Regions from separate parts of the Streptomyces sichuanensis genome, predicted to be linked through region 2. Evidence: riboswitches for the same ligand, from Rfam matches in the RefSeq annotation. Region 2 holds a riboswitch; each other region holds the start of a gene.
What was found. Region 2 has a riboswitch for cobalamin ahead of nicT (Nickel transporter NicT). Riboswitches for the same ligand answer to the same signal wherever they lie in the genome.
Positions count from the first base shown of each region.

Region 1 (5,042 bases), on a different contig from region 2:
GGTCAGGCACAGCGGCAGTCCGGCGAGGTCGGTGAGCGAGACACCCGGCCGTTCCGCGAGCGGGTGCCGGGCGGGTACGGCCGCCACGAGCTCCTCCTCCCACAGCGGGCGACGAACGGTCTCCGGAGCGCTGCTCCCCTCCGGCCGGGCCCCACGTACGAAGGCGGCGTCGAGCCGTCCGTCGGCGAGCTGGACGAACCGTTCCCGTACCGGGAGCGAGACCAGTTCCACCCGCACGTCCGGGGCGTGGCGGGCGAAGTCGTCGATGAGCCGGTCGAGCCTGTCCCCGAGGCCGGTGACGGTGCCGAGCCGGAAGACACCGCTCCGGCCATGGGCGAGCTGCGCGGCCACCGACCTGGCCGCGCTCTCCGCCGCGAGTACGGACCGTGCGGCGGGCAGAAACGCTTCCCCGGCCGCGGTGAGCCGGACCGTTCGGGGCGTCCGGTCGAAGAGCTGGACTTTCAGCTCCCGTTCCAGCCGCCGTATCTGCTGACTGACGGCGGGCTGACCGATCACCAGCCGCTCCGCCGCCCGCCCGAAGTGCAGTTCCTCTGCGACGGTCACGAAGTAGCGCAGCTGACGCAGCTCCATGGTGCCCCCTGCGGGTTGCTCAGGGGTCTCTTCCGGCCCTCGCCGGCCCCTTCGGATCGATCTTGCCGGAACGCGGGGACCCTTCGGCCCTGCGCACACCGGGACGGGGCTGCTGCGTCACACGGCAAGGCCCTCAAGGACCTCGGCGCCCGGGAGCTGCGCGAGAGCCCGGCCGGGGAGGATCAGTTTGCCGCGGCGGCGGCCGCTGCCGATGAGGACGAACGGTGCGGCGGCGACGGCGGCGTCGATCAGCAGCGGCCAGTCGGCCGGCAGACCGATGGGGGTGATGCCGCCGTACTCCATGCCCGTCGCGCCGACCGCCGTGTCCATGGGGGCGAAGGACGCCTTCCGGGCCCCGAGGCGCTTGCGGACGGTGCTGTTGACGTCCACTCGGGTGGTGGCCAGGGCGAGGCAGGCGGCCAGGGTCGTCCGGTCGCCCCGTTTCGCGGCGACCACCACGCAGTTGGCGGAGACCTCCATCGGGACGTCGTAGGCCGCGCTGAACGCCGCGGTGTCGGCCTGTTCGGGGTCCCCGTCCACGTAGAGCACGGAACGGGCGGCCTCCGGCACGTCCCAGCTCCTGAGCGCGGCGGCCACCGGCTCGGCGAGACGGTCGGGGATGTCCAGGGCCCGGTCGACGGCTTCGAAGGAACCGAACGGGAGAGTGGGGCGATCGCTCATGGACCGACTGTAACGACCGAGAGGGAGGCTCCCGTCCGGGTGTGCCCTTCACCGCTTCCGGCGGTGCGGAGAACGCACCCCGTCCCAGGGCGGAGCCCGGGAGAGCCCCCGTACGTGTACGGCGAGCCCATGGAGCCCCCCGCCGGCGGCTCGTACCGCTCGCCGGCGGGGTCCGTACGGCTGCCGGTCAGCCGCCGCCGTGCCCGGGCCCTTCCTCCACCACCAGGGGCGGTACCGGGCGGGGACGCCCCTCGGCGTCGATGGCGACGAACGTCAGGCGCCCGGTGGCCACCTCGGCCGTCGGGCCCGAGGCGTTCCAGCGTTCGGCGGTCACCCGGACCGCCACCGTCATCGACGTGCGGCCGGCGCGCTCCAGTTCGGCGTGCGCGCCGAGGAGATCGCCGGCACGGACCGGGGCGAGGAACGTCATCCGGTCGACGGACACGGTCACCGCCGGCCCGTCGGCGTGTCGGCCGGCGGCGGCCGCCGCCGCGTCGTCGATCAGTTTCATGACGACACCGCCGTGGATGGTGCCGTAGAGGTTGGTGTCGTGCTCGCTCATGATGTGGGCGAGGGTCACGCGGGACTCTGCCGTGCCCTTGGCGGTACGAACCTGGGTGGCACGGGTACCGGTACCGGTGTCCGGGTGGTCGATCGTCACGTCAACTCTCCTTCGCGAGTCGCGGATCGGCCTCGGTGCACGCGAGGACGCGACGGAACGGCCCGGTCCGCCCGTGCCGTCGCCGACCCGCCCTGGAGGTCACCGAGTGCTCCGCGTGCGACCGCCGCACGCGGGCAGCGGCAGGTCTTCGGACTCGCGGGCACCTCTCGTGGGACACGAGCTGTCTACTGGCCGTCGCTTCCCGGATCCATCGGAGACCCAGTGCTGATGACGGCGGTCGTTCCCGCTCACCGCTGCGGGGCAGTCCCGGATTCACACCGGGTTCCCTCTTGCGACGCACCCCGCCTGGCGGACGGGTGCGAACCGGCTGCATGATCAGCGTAACCGCCGTGATCGGCGCGGCGGCTACGCGGATGGCCCCGGGGGCCCGGCGCGTGCGCCGTCCGGATGCTTCCGGGCGCTCCCGTCCGCCGTGGCCGGGCGAGGCACCACCGTCGCTGACGGGAAAGCTCTCCCCATGTGGTTTTTCTCAAGGAAGAAGAAGGACAAGGGCCGTGGCGGCCACGACGGTGGCACGCATGTCCCGGACGGTGACGAGGGCGGCGAGGGTGGAGACGGTGGTGACTCCGGCTCCGGCTCCGGCTCCGGCGGGCACGGACACGGGCACGGGCACGGCAACGGGCACCACCACGGCGGTGATCAGGGCGGCTCCGGCTGCGGCGGCGGCGCCGGTTGCGGCAGCGGATGAGGAGCCTCGCCCGCCGTCCGGAAGCACCCGCACCGGCGGCGACCGTCAGGCCCTGCGTTCGCGCCCCCGCGCTGAGGGCACCCCTCCGTGAGGCGTCATAGCGCCTGGGGGAAGTCGAAGACGCGCTGCGGATCGTACTGCCGCTTCAGCTTCGCCAGCCGGTCGGCTGCGTCCCCGTAGTACGCCGTGCGCCAGTCCTTCAGGCCCGCATCCGTGTAGTTCTGGTACGCGGCACCGGAGGCATGGCGGCGCATCGCGGCGTGCATCCCGTCGAGCCAGGCGGCCTGTGCCGTGCCCGCGCCGCCCGCCGCCCACGACGTCAGGTACTGCGCCAGCACGCGCGAGCGTCGGTGCACGAAGGCCGTCGCCAGCGGCTGTACGCGGTTGACCGCGCCGCCCAGGGCCGTCAGCTGCACCGAGGCGCCGCCGCCCTTGACCCCGCGCCCGAAACGTTCCAGCTGGTCGAGCAGCGTCTGGGCGCCCGCGGCGTCGAGCCGGCGGTCGAAGAAGTCCGAACGCGCCGCGTACGTCTCGCGCTCCAGCTTTCCGGAAGCCTCGCGACCGGGCGTGGCACCCGGCAGGTGGCACTCTTCGGTGGACTTGTCGCCGCAGCCGGCATAGGCACGGGCGGTGTCGAGGTAGGAGCGGCGCCGCAGCCGGACGGTCCCGATGCCGCTGCTTCCGCCGCTCGCCCTGGCCACCTTGCCGATCAGCTCGTCGTAGGCGTTCTCCAGGTCCTGCTGCGAGCCGACCGAGAACGCGGCGACGGATATCCGGGGGCTGCCGCCCGCCGCGACCGACAGGTCGCAGGCGGACCAGATCTCGTCGGGCCGGCCCGGCCCCCACTCCTGCCACGCCCGCACGACGGCCGCGGCCTTGGACCAGGGGAACGAGACGTAGCCGGTCACCCCTTCGCCCACGGTGCGGGTACGGAAGCGGAGTTCGGTGACGACGCCGAAGTTGCCGTTGCCGGCGCCGCGCAGGGCCCAGAAGAGGTCCGTGTTGCGGGTGGCGTCGCAGTCGACGGTCTTGCCGTCCGCGGTGACGAGCGTCGCACCGGTGAGGCTGTCGCAGGTGAGGCCGTAGGCGCGGGAGAGGACACCGTGCCCGCCGCCCAGGGTGAGCCCGGAGACCCCGACGGTGGGGCAGGAGCCCGCCGGGATGGTCACGCCGTGCGCGGCCAGGCCGGTGTAGACGTCGATGAGCTTGGCGCCGGCGCCTATGACGGCGGTGGACGCGGACGGCGTGCGGACGTTCTTCAGCCGTGAGACGTCGATGACGAGCCGGTCGTTGCCGCTGGACCATCCCGCGTAGCTGTGGCCGCCGTTGCGTATGGAGACGGGTATGGAGAAACGGCGGGCGAAGGCCAGGGCCGCGACGATGTCCGGTGTACCGGCGACGTAGGCGATGGCGGCGGGGCGCAGGGCGTCGAAGCGGGTGTTGTAGAGCTGACGGGCAGCGGTGTAGTCGGCGTCGTCGGGACGCACGAGGCCACCGGCGAGCCCCTTGCCGAGGGCCGCCCAGTCGCTCTTGGCAGCCTTCTGGCCGGCCGCCTCCGCCGTGCCCGTCCTCACCATGCCGCCCCAGGCGGCAGTCGCCGCCAGCCCGGTGCCGCCCGCTGCCAGTAGTGTGCGCCTGCTGATGGCCATGCAGATCCCTGCCCCTTGGTGCCCGTGTGCGTATGCGTGTGCATGTGCGTGGGCGTGTACGCGTGCGTGTGCGCCAGTGCGCCTTGCCGAAATCCCCGTTGATCACTCAGATGACGCGGAGGAGCGGGAGGTTCCCGCCGTCATCGGTCGGATGACCGATGTGCGCGGCCGCCGGCAGGGCGCACTGTGGTGGCGGCCGCCGCGGGGCCCCCACCGCGGCGGCCTGCCATGACAGCTCATGAGGAGGACCGCCTTGCCCGCCACCCCGGCAGATCTCGTCTTCGTCAACGGCTCGGTCCTGACCGTCGACTCCCGCTTCACCGTCGCCTCCGCCCTGGCCGTCACCGACGGCCTCGTCAGCACCGTCGGCGACCGGGCGGCGGTCATGGCGCATGCCGGCCCCGCGACCCGCGTCGTCGACCTCGACGGCGGAACCCTCCTCCCCGGCATCAACGACTCCCACCTGCACGGTTGTGCCTTCGGGCTGACGAAGCCCCCGCTGTCCGTCGACGTCGCCCACCCCGCCGTACGGTCGATGGCCGACGTGGCCGAGGCCGTGCGGAAGGCGGCCGAACGGACCCCGGCAGGGGAGTGGATCACCGGCTACGGGTGGGACGCCGGATATCTCGCCGAATGCGTCGCCGGCCCCTCCCGGCAGCCCACCCGCCAGGACCTCGACGCCGTCAGCCCGGACCACCCCGTCCTGTTGTACTCCGCCACCGGCCACGCCACCTGGGTCAACTCCGCTGCA
Region 1 is NZ_JAIXMK010000005.1:202,979-208,020, forward strand. It holds gene LE181_RS04100 (LysR family transcriptional regulator) at 1-591, opposite strand, end outside; gene LE181_RS04105 (YbaK/EbsC family protein) at 709-1,272, opposite strand; gene LE181_RS04110 (acyl-CoA thioesterase) at 1,460-1,933, opposite strand; cobalamin riboswitch at 2,056-2,278, opposite strand; gene LE181_RS04115 (hypothetical protein) at 2,412-2,642, shown strand; gene LE181_RS04120 (FAD-binding oxidoreductase) at 2,738-4,291, opposite strand; gene LE181_RS04125 (amidohydrolase) at 4,545-5,042, shown strand, end outside.
Region 1: it holds a riboswitch for cobalamin, as region 2 does, so the genes downstream of both, LE181_RS04110 (acyl-CoA thioesterase) here and nicT (Nickel transporter NicT) in region 2, are expected to answer to the same signal.

Region 2 (5,042 bases):
CCGGTGGCCGCGATGCTCGCCGGGACGCTGACGGTGGCGTGGGCGATGTTCCTGTCCTCGCACGACCTGACCGCCGTGACGACCGTGTGCGCGATGGCCGCCGTGATCTCGCTGGCGACCGCGCTGCTCCTCGGGCGCTGGGTGGTGGCGCGCAGCGCGGACCTGACCCGCGCCGCCCGTTCCTTCGGCGAGGCCGGTGCGTTCGCGGCCCCCGGCGGCGGGGCCACGGCCGAACTGGACGCGCTCTCCCGCGAGCTGGCCGCGACCAGCGCCAGGCTCGCCGCGTCCCGCGAGCGCGAGCGCGCCCTCGACGCGTCGCGGCGCGAGCTCGTCGCATGGATCTCGCACGACCTGCGCACGCCGCTGGCCGGGCTGCGCGCCATGTCCGAGGCGCTGGAGGACGGGGTGGCCGAGGAGCCGGAGCGCTACCACCGGCAGATCCGCACCGAGGTGGACCGCCTCAACGCCATGGTCGGCGATCTCTTCGAGCTCTCCCGCATCCACGCCGGGGCCCTGCCGCTGCGCCCGAGCCGCTTGTCGGTGGACGACCTGGTGGAGGGAGCGCTGGCGGGGGCCGGCCCGTTGGCCCGCGAGCACGGCGTCCGTCTGGTGGGGGACGCGGTCGAGGCGGTGACCGTCGAGGTGGACGGCAGGGAGATGACGCGGGTGCTGGGGAACCTGCTGGTCAATGCGATCCACCGGACGCCCGCCGACGGGACGGTCGCGGTGGCCGCGCGGCGCACCGGCGCCGGCGTCGTGCTCTCCGTCACGGACGAGTGCGGCGGCATCGCGGAGGAGGACCTGCCGCGTGTCTTCGACACCGGCTGGCGCGGCTCGGCGGCCCGTACCCCGCCGGCCGGCGGGTACGGCGGCGCGGGCCTGGGGCTGGCGATCGTGCGCGGCATCGTCGAGGCGCACACCGGCCGGGCGACGGTGCGCAACGTGCCCGGCGGTTGCCGGTTCGAGGTGACGCTGCCGGTGGCCGGATCGTAGGAACGGGCCCTCGCGGTCGTCAGCTTGGGGCCCTGGTGGCCCCGCGGAGGGTGATCACGGGCCAAGGCGCTGACGTGATCAGGGGCCGTGCGCCACGATGCAGCCTCCGGCAGAGCCACGACCGTGGAAGTGAACGGGATAGCCCATGTCCGACACTGACGCAGCAACAGGTTCCGGTACGGGCGGCAGCGGCTCCGGTCCCCTGCGCAGGATCGCCGCCGCGGTCGACCGGGAGCGGGACGCCTCCTCCCGCACGTGCCTGACGTGCGGCGGACCGACCAGGGTGGTGGTGCGGGAGGAGCTCACCGGGCACAGCCCGCCCGTCGTCAGCGCGCGGAAGGAGTGTGCGGGCCCGGGGTGTCCCCGTCCGTGACCGCGGCCGGCGGCAGCCCGGTGGCCGGCGCGGCGGCCGTGCGGGAGGCCCAGCGCTGCTCGACCTTCGCCAGGCGCCAGTAGGCGAGCGCGATCGCCCACACCACCACGAACAGGCCGACGATGACGAAGCCGACGTTGTCGAGGTTCAGCCCGGCGATCCAGCCGCTGACCGGGTCGTCGAGGCCGAGCTTCTCGTGCAGGACGCCGACCAGTTCGATGGTGCCGATGAGGAAGGCGACGGCGATGGACAGGCCGGTGATGGTGAGGTTGTAGTAGACCTTGCGCACCGGGTTGGAGAACGCCCACTGGTAGGCGAAGTTCATGAACGTGCCGTCGAGGGTGTCGAAGAGGCTCATGCCGGCGGCGAACAGCAGCGGCAGGCACAGGATCGCGTACCACGGCAGCCCGGCGGCGGCGCCGCTGCCGGCCATCACCATCAGCGTGACCTCGGTGGCCGTGTCGAAGCCGAGGCCGAAGAGGAAGCCCAGCGGGTACATCTGCCCGGGGCGGGTGATGGAGCGGGTGAAGCGCCCGAGGAGGCGGTTCATGAACCCGCGTGAGTCCAGGTGCTGCTCCAGCTCGGCCTCGTCGTAGCGGCCTTCGCGCATGGCCCGGAAGATGCGCAGGATGCCGGCGAGCGCGATGAGGTTGAGGGCGGCGATGAGGTAGAGGAAGCCGCCGGAGACGGTGGTGCCGACGATGCCGAGGGTCTGGTGGGTGGTGGACTCCTCGTCCATCAGCGTCCCGGCGAGCTGGGTGCCGCCGGCGACCAGCAGGGCCATCAGGACGACGACGCTGGAGTGGCCGAGGGCGAACCAGAAGCCGACGGAGACCGGGCGCTTGCCGTCGGCCATCAGCTTGCGGGTGGTGTTGTCGATGGCGGCGATGTGGTCGGCGTCGAAGGCGTGCCGCATGCCGAGGGTGTAGGCGGTGACGCCGAGGCCGACGCCGAAGACCTTGGAGTCGACGGTGTAGTGGTTCGGGACGACGAGCAGGAAGAGCACGCCGAAGGCGACGACGTGCAGGGCGGCTATGACGGCCAGCAGGCCGGCCGTCCGCACGGTGTCCTGGCGGCGCCAGCGGAAGGCGGGCAGGACGCCGCCGGGTGATGCGGCGGGATCGGCGGGACTGTCGGAAACCGACGGGAGGACAGACATGGTGGGGTGAACGCTCCAGCACCTCGTGGATCATTTCGAGATGCCGTGGCCGGTCTCCTGGCTTACGGGTCCGTACGCCACCGCCCCAGCCTTCCCGGCAGCCGGATGCTGCCAGTGGCTCCGCGCACCGGGGGTGCGCGGAACGGGACGGTCACTCCCCGATCACAGTGGCGAGGGCCGCTCCGGAATCGGACCACGGGGGTCTGTCACCGGTCTTCCCGAACACCACGGCCGGGCCACCTTAGCGCCCGGCCGCCCTCCTGCGGCACAAAAGTGGCTCTTGCCACGTTGTCGCAACAAGCTCCGCCCTGGTCACGGACGCCCCGTCACGGCGTGGGCCGTTCCAGCGCGTGGCCGCCGAAGCCCCGCTCGCCGTCGGAGATGCGCCGCCACCAGTCCTCGACCGTCCGCTGGTCCATGGCCGCCCAGTCGGGGGTGGCCTCGACCTGCGCCCGGCCGAGCCGCCGGGCGAGATCGACCACGGCGCGCCCGCTGGGCGAGCGTTCGGCGTCGTAGGCCCGCACCCCCTCGGCCCAGGAATCCGCCGCGCGCAGGGACCGCTCCAGCACCACCACGTCCTGCAGCGCCTTGACCGCGCCGCCGCCCATGTGCGGGCGGGCCACCGAGGCCGCGTCGCCCACCAGGACGAGGCGGTCCTGGCCGTAGTGGGGCACGGCGAGGTCGTACAGCGGCTGGACCGCGGCCGCGGAGCGCGGCGTGGCACGGACCACGTCCTGCCAGTACGGCGGGAAGTGCCGCTCGACGATGCTCTCGTGATGCTCGGTCAGCTCGGCGGTCACCCTGCCGGGCGGCAGGCTGGTCGGGTCGGCCGACGCCAGGGCGACGGTGGACGGCGGGGTGGCGTAGAAGACCCAGTTGGCACCGACGCCTTCCCCGCGCGGGCCGGGAATGCGGTAGGCGATCATGTGGCCGCCGGGGAAGGTGACGGTCGTCGCCTCGCCCTCGGGCCAGGCGGAGCGCGGCTCCGGCAGCAGCTCGCCGGGGACGGCGCCGCGCCAGGCCAGGTAACCCGCGTAGCCGGGCAGCTCGGGGGTGGGCGTCGCGGCCCGGACGACGGAGCGGTATCCGTCCGCGCCGACCACCAGGTCGAAGCGCTCCTCGCCGCCGCCGGCGAAGCACAGCGTGACCCCGTCCGGTGCGGGCACCACCCGTTCCACCACGGCGCCCTGCACGTACGCCACGGACGCGGGCATGCGGGCCCGCAGCGCGCTCCACAGCGGACCCCAGGCGTACGAGCGGAAGGGGAACGGCACCCCGCCCAGCAGCCGTCCGGCGTGCCCGCCGCCCTCGGCGGTGATCCAGGTGCGCCGGGTGAGCCGCACCCACGGCATCGAGGCGTCGGTGTACCCGGCGGCCTCCAGCTCGGCGTAGCGTTCCTTGTGCACCGCGAGGCCGATGCCGCGGTCGTGGAGCGCGCCGGCCGCCCGCTCGTAGACGACGACCTCGCCGGCGCCGGCCCTGGTCAGTGCCAGGGCGGCCGCGCATCCCGCGACGCTGCCGCCCACGACGGCCACTCTTCCTCCGCGCATGCCCCGCCCCTTCCTTCGCAATGGCGCCACGTGCCGCCCGATAGCACTCCGTGCACAGATCTTGACCGACCGTCGGGCACAGGGCCAGAGTCTCCGACACTCCGCAGGTGATGGACGCGTCGGGCGGGCCGGTGTACCAGTGCAGTATGACGAGAAGGGGCTGACGCCATGACAGATTCGGCAGCGCGCACGGAACACGGGCCCGGGGAGCCGGCGGTGCCGGGCCAGCGGGGCGCGTTCGTGCGCCGCATCGGCCTGTTCCAGGCCACCGCCATCAACATGAGCCAGATGTGCGGCATCGGTCCCTTCGTGACCATCCCGCTGATGGTGGCCTCCTTCGGCGGGCCGCAGGCGGTGATCGGCTTCGTGGCCGGTGCGGTGCTGGCCCTGGCCGACGGGCTGATCTGGGCGGAGCTCGGCGCGGCGATGCCGGGTGCGGGCGGCAGCTACGTCTACCTGCGGCAGGCGTACCAGTACCGCACGGGCAAGCTGGTGCCGTTCCTGTTCGTGTGGACGGCGATGCTCTTCATCCCGATCGGCATGTCCACGGGCATCATCGGCTTCGTGCAGTACCTGGGCTACCTCTGGCCGGGCATGGGGCAGACGGAGGGCGACGTGACGGGCCTAGCCGTCATCGCGCTCATCGTCACGCTGCTGTGGCGGCGGGTCGACCACATCGCACGGATCACGGCCGTGCTGTGGTGCGTCATGCTCACCTCGGTGCTGCTCGTCATCATCGCCGCGTTCAGCAACTTCAGCCCCGACCGGGCCTTCACCTATCCGGCGCACGCCTTCGAGGTGACGACCCATCACTTCTGGATCGGCTTCGCCGCGGGCCTGACCATCGGCATCTACGACTACCTGGGCTACAACACCGTCGCCTATCTGGGTGCCGAGATCAAGAATCCCGGTCGCACGGTGCCGCGGGCGATCGTCTACTCGATCCTCGGCATCATGGGCATCTACC
Region 2 is NZ_JAIXMK010000016.1:23,216-28,257, forward strand. It holds gene LE181_RS08060 (sensor histidine kinase) at 1-993, shown strand, start outside; gene nicT (Nickel transporter NicT) at 1,320-2,525, opposite strand; cobalamin riboswitch at 2,556-2,770, opposite strand; gene LE181_RS08070 (FAD-dependent monooxygenase) at 2,852-4,075, opposite strand; gene LE181_RS08075 (APC family permease) at 4,244-5,042, shown strand, end outside.

Region 3 (5,042 bases), on a different contig from region 2:
CGGCCGAAAACCCGGCAACCGGAAAACCGCGCGGCTCGCTCGTCACCGCCCCGCAGGCGCAGTGGGCGTACGCGACCCTCGCCCTCGGCTCGGCGATGGCCCTCTTCCTCTATCCGCACTCCGTGACGGCGGTGCTCTCCAGCCGCAGCCGCAACGTCATCCGGCGCAACACCACCATCCTTCCCCTCTACTCCCTGATGCTGGGCCTGCTGGCGATGCTCGGCTTCATGGCGATCGCCGCCGGGGTGAAGGTCAAGAACGGCCAGCTGGCCATCCCGCAGCTGTTCGAGGACATGTTCCCGGACTGGTTCACGGGCGTGGCCTTCGCGGCCATCGGCATCGGCGCGCTCGTACCGGCCGCCATCATGTCGATCGCCGCCGCAAATCTCTTCACGCGCAACATCTACAAGGACTTCCTCAGACCGGACGCCTCGCCCGAACACGAGGCGAAGGTCTCCAAGCTCGCATCGCTCCTCGTCAAGGTCGGCGCCCTCGTTTTCGTCCTGACCATGGACAAAACGGTCGCCATCAACTTCCAGCTGCTCGGTGGCATCTGGATCCTGCAGACCGTGCCCGCGCTCGTGGGCGGGCTCTTCACCCGCTGGTGCCACCGCTGGGCGCTGCTCGCGGGCTGGGCCGTCGGCATGACGTACGGGACGTGGCGGGCGTACGACACCCCGAGCGCCACCCAGGATCACTTCGGGAACACCAACCTCATCCCGTTCATCGGCGAGAAGGGGTACATCGGACTCACGGCGTTCGTTCTCAATGTGATCGTCGTCATCGTCGCCACGTTCGTCCTGAAGGCCCTGAAGGCACCCGACGGGGCCGACCAGACGAAGCCGTCGGACTACACGGCCGACGCCGGCGACCCGGGCGTCCGCACGGACCTCCCCCCGGCCACCGTGGGAGCCCCCGGCGGGCACTGACCCACCCCCCTCCACCCGAGGGCCGTCACACCCCCGCCAGGGGGCGTGACGGCCCTTTCCGCTTGCCCTCCAGGAGCCCTCCGATAGCACATTCCGCGACCGGCCCATGACGGGACGACACAACATGTGGGGGCGCGTACGGGGCCCGGCACTAGATGTATGCTCATCCTCGCTGTCGTCGCAGGGGAATCCGGTGGAAATCCGGAACTGTCCCGCAACGGTGTATGTGTGCGCATATACCCAGCGCACCCGAAGTCCGAGGACCTGCCGGCAGCAGCGTCCGCCACCGAGCCTGCCCTGGGCTCGGCTATGGGCGTTGAATTCGTCCGGGCCCCGCGGGTTGGGCCGACGGGACGCCTACGCGTCATGCCCCGGTGCAAGCGGCATGCCCGTACGCGACCGTCGCGCTCTCCCGCCCGGCCCACCCCAGCCGAGCGAGGGAGAGCCACACGTGACCATCGCGCCCGCCGATCCGGTCTCAGAGAACGCGGAAGCGACCGGCGGTCCCGGGACCGCGCTGCTGCGCACCCTGACCGATCTCACCGCAGACCTTCCCGCCACCGACCCGGGCAAGGTCGCCGCCGCCGCGCTGCGCGGCCGCAGCGCCGCCTCGGACGAGGCGGAGCTGCGCTCCCTCGCCACCGAGGCCGCCGCCGGCCTGATCGCCGAGGAGCCGGAGTACTCCCGCCTCGCCGCCCGGCTGCTCACCCTCGCCATCGCCGACGAGGCGGCCGGCCAGGGCGCGACGTCCTTCTCCGCCTCGGTGGCCGTCGGCCACCGCGAGGGCCTCATCGCGGACGAGACCGCCGCCTTCGTGGCCAAGCACGCCGCGCGCCTGGACGAGCTGGTCGAGAAGGCCCTCGTCGACGGCGCCGACGACCGCTTCGGCTACTTCGGCCTGCGCACCCTGCACAGCCGCTACCTGCTGCGCCACCCGATCCACCGCGACGTGATCGAGACCCCGCAGCACTTCCTGCTGCGCGTGGCCTGCGGCCTGGCCGAGGACCACTCCGAGCGGGCGCTGGAGGACGTCGCGGAGCTGTACCGCCTGACGAGCACGCTCTCCTACCTGCCGTCCTCCCCCACGCTCTTCAACTCCGGCACGCGCCACCCCCAGATGTCGTCCTGCTACCTGCTGGACTCCCCGCTGGACGAGCTGGACTCGATCTACGACCGCTACCACCAGGTGGCGCGCCTGTCGAAGCACGCGGGCGGCATCGGCCTGTCGTACTCGCGCATCCGCTCCCGCGGCTCGCTGATCCGCGGCACCAACGGCCACTCCAACGGCATCGTGCCGTTCCTGCGCACCCTCGACGCCTCCGTCGCCGCCGTCAACCAGGGCGGCCGGCGCAAGGGCGCGGCCTGCGTCTACCTGGAGACCTGGCACGCGGACATCGAGGAGTTCCTGGAGCTCCGCGACAACACCGGTGAGGAGGCCCGCCGCACCCACAACCTCAACATCGCGCACTGGATCCCGGACGAGTTCATGCGCCGCGTCGAGGCCGACGCCGACTGGTCGCTCTTCTCCCCCGCCGACACCCCGGACCTGGTCGACCTCTACGGCGACGAGTTCGACGCCGCCTACCGCGCCTACGAGGCCGCCGGCAAGGCCGTCAAGCAGGTCCCGGCCCGCGTGCTGTACGCCCGCATGATGCGCACCCTCGCGCAGACCGGCAACGGCTGGATGACCTTCAAGGACGCCGCCAACCGCACGGCCAACCAGACGGCCGAGAAGGGCGCGGTCGTCCACTCCTCGAACCTCTGCACCGAGATCCTTGAGGTCACCGACGACGGCGAGACCGCGGTCTGCAACCTGGGCTCGGTCAACCTGGCCCAGCACCTGGGCGCCGACGGCGAGATGGACTGGGAGAAGCTCGACCGTACGGTCCGTACGGCCGTCACCTTCCTCGACCGCGTCGTGGACATCAACTTCTACCCGACCGAGCAGGCCGGCAGCTCCAACAGCCGCTGGCGCCCGGTGGGCCTGGGCCTGATGGGCCTGCAGGACGTCTTCTTCCGCCTGCGCCTGCCCTTCGACTCGGCCGAGGCGAAGGAGCTGTCGACCCGCATCTCCGAGCGGATCATGCTCGCGGCGTACGAGGCGTCCGCCGACCTCGCCGAGCGGCACGGCCCGCACCCGGCGTGGGAGGCCACCCGCACCGCCCGCGGCGTGCTGCACCCCGACCACTACCCGAACGCGGTGGCCGGCTGGGCGGACCGCTGGGAGGCGCTGCGCGCCCGCATCGCCGCCGTCGGCATGCGCAACTCGCTGCTGCTGGCGATCGCCCCGACGGCGACCATCGCCTCCATCGCGGGCGTCTACGAGTGCATCGAGCCGCAGGTCTCCAACCTCTTCAAGCGCGAGACCCTCTCGGGCGAGTTCCTGCAGGTCAACACCTACCTGGTGGACGACCTGAAGAAGCTCGGCGTGTGGGACCGCACCACCCGCGACGCGATGACCGACGCCAACGGCTCGATCCAGGACATGAAGTGGATCCCGCAGGAGGTGCGCGACCTCTACCGCACCGCCTGGGAGATCCCGCAGCGCGCCCTGATCGACATGGCCGCGGCCCGTACGCCGTACCTGGACCAGAGCCAGTCGCTGAACCTCTTCATGGCCTCGCCCACCATCGGCAAGCTCAGCTCGATGTACGCGTACGCCTGGAAGCAGGGCATCAAGACGACGTACTACCTGCGCTCCCGCCCGGCCACCCGGATCGCCCGCGCCGCGTCCGGCTCCGGCGCCCCCGCCGCCACCATCCCCGTGCAGCAGGCCGCGCCCGACGCGGACGCCATCGCCTGCTCCCTTGAGAACCCCGAGTCCTGCGAGGCTTGCCAGTAATGTCCACCGAACGCCAGAAGAACCTGCTCGACCCCGGCTTCGAGCTGACGCTGCGCCCCATGCGGTACCCGGACTTCTACGACCGCTACCGCGACGCGATCAAGAACACCTGGACCGTGGAGGAGGTCGACCTCCACTCCGACGTCGCCGACCTCGCCAAGCTGTCCCCGGGCGAGCAGCACATGATCGGCCGCCTGGTCGCGTTCTTCGCGACCGGCGACTCGATCGTGGCGAACAACCTCGTGCTGACGCTGTACAAGCACATCAACTCCCCCGAGGCGCGCCTCTACCTGTCGCGGCAGCTCTTCGAGGAGGCCGTGCACGTCCAGTTCTATCTGACGCTGCTCGACACCTACCTGCCCGACCCGGAGGAGCGCGCGGCCGCGTTCGACGCGGTGGAGAACATCCCCTCCATCCGCGACAAGGCGCAGTTCTGCTTCAAGTGGATCAACGAGGTCGAGAAGATCGACCGGCTGGAGACGAAGGCCGACCGCCGTCGCTTCCTGCTCAACCTGATCTGCTTCGCCGCGTGCATCGAGGGCCTGTTCTTCTACGGCGCCTTCGCCTACGTGTACTGGTTCCGCAGCCGCGGCCTGCTGCACGGCCTGGCGACCGGCACCAACTGGGTCTTCCGCGACGAGACCATGCACATGAACTTCGCGTTCGAGGTCGTGGACACCGTCCGCCAGGAGGAGCCCGAGCTCTTCGACGACGAGCTCCAGCAGCAGGTCACCGACATGCTGAAGGAGGCCGTGGAGGCGGAGCTGCAGTTCGGCCGCGACCTGTGCGGCGACGGCCTGCCGGGCATGAACACCGAGTCCATGCGCGAGTACCTCCAGTGCGTGGCCGACCAGCGCCTGCAGCGCCTGGGCTTCGCGCCGGTCTTCGGCTCGGAGAACCCGTTCTCCTTCATGGAGCTGCAGAACGTCCAGGAGCTGACCAACTTCTTCGAGCGCCGCGCGTCCGCGTACCAGGTGGCCGTCGAGGGCACGGTCGCGTTCGACGACGAGTTCTGAGCCGGGCGGGCTAATTCCGCCGGCACGTCGCATCGCGTGTCTCCCGTCCGGGAACCCACAGCGGGTCCGGACCGACGGGAGGCACGCGATGCCGCGTTTCATGATGATCGTCAAGGCGAGCGAGGACTCCGAGGGCGGCGTGCTGCCGACCCGGGAGCAGATCGCCGAGATGGGGCAGTACAACGACCAGCTGGCCGAGGCCGGGGCGTGGCTCACCGGCGACGGTCTGCACCCCACGTCCGACGGTGCGCGGGT
Region 3 is NZ_JAIXMK010000049.1:17,276-22,317, reverse strand. It holds gene mctP (monocarboxylate uptake permease MctP) at 1-929, shown strand, start outside; adenosylcobalamin-variant (AdoCbl-variant) riboswitch at 1,102-1,203, shown strand; gene LE181_RS16250 (ribonucleoside-diphosphate reductase subunit alpha) at 1,381-3,771, shown strand; gene LE181_RS16245 (ribonucleotide-diphosphate reductase subunit beta) at 3,771-4,787, shown strand; gene LE181_RS16240 (YciI family protein) at 4,876-5,042, shown strand, end outside.
Region 3: it holds a riboswitch for cobalamin, as region 2 does, so the genes downstream of both, LE181_RS16250 (ribonucleoside-diphosphate reductase subunit alpha) here and nicT (Nickel transporter NicT) in region 2, are expected to answer to the same signal.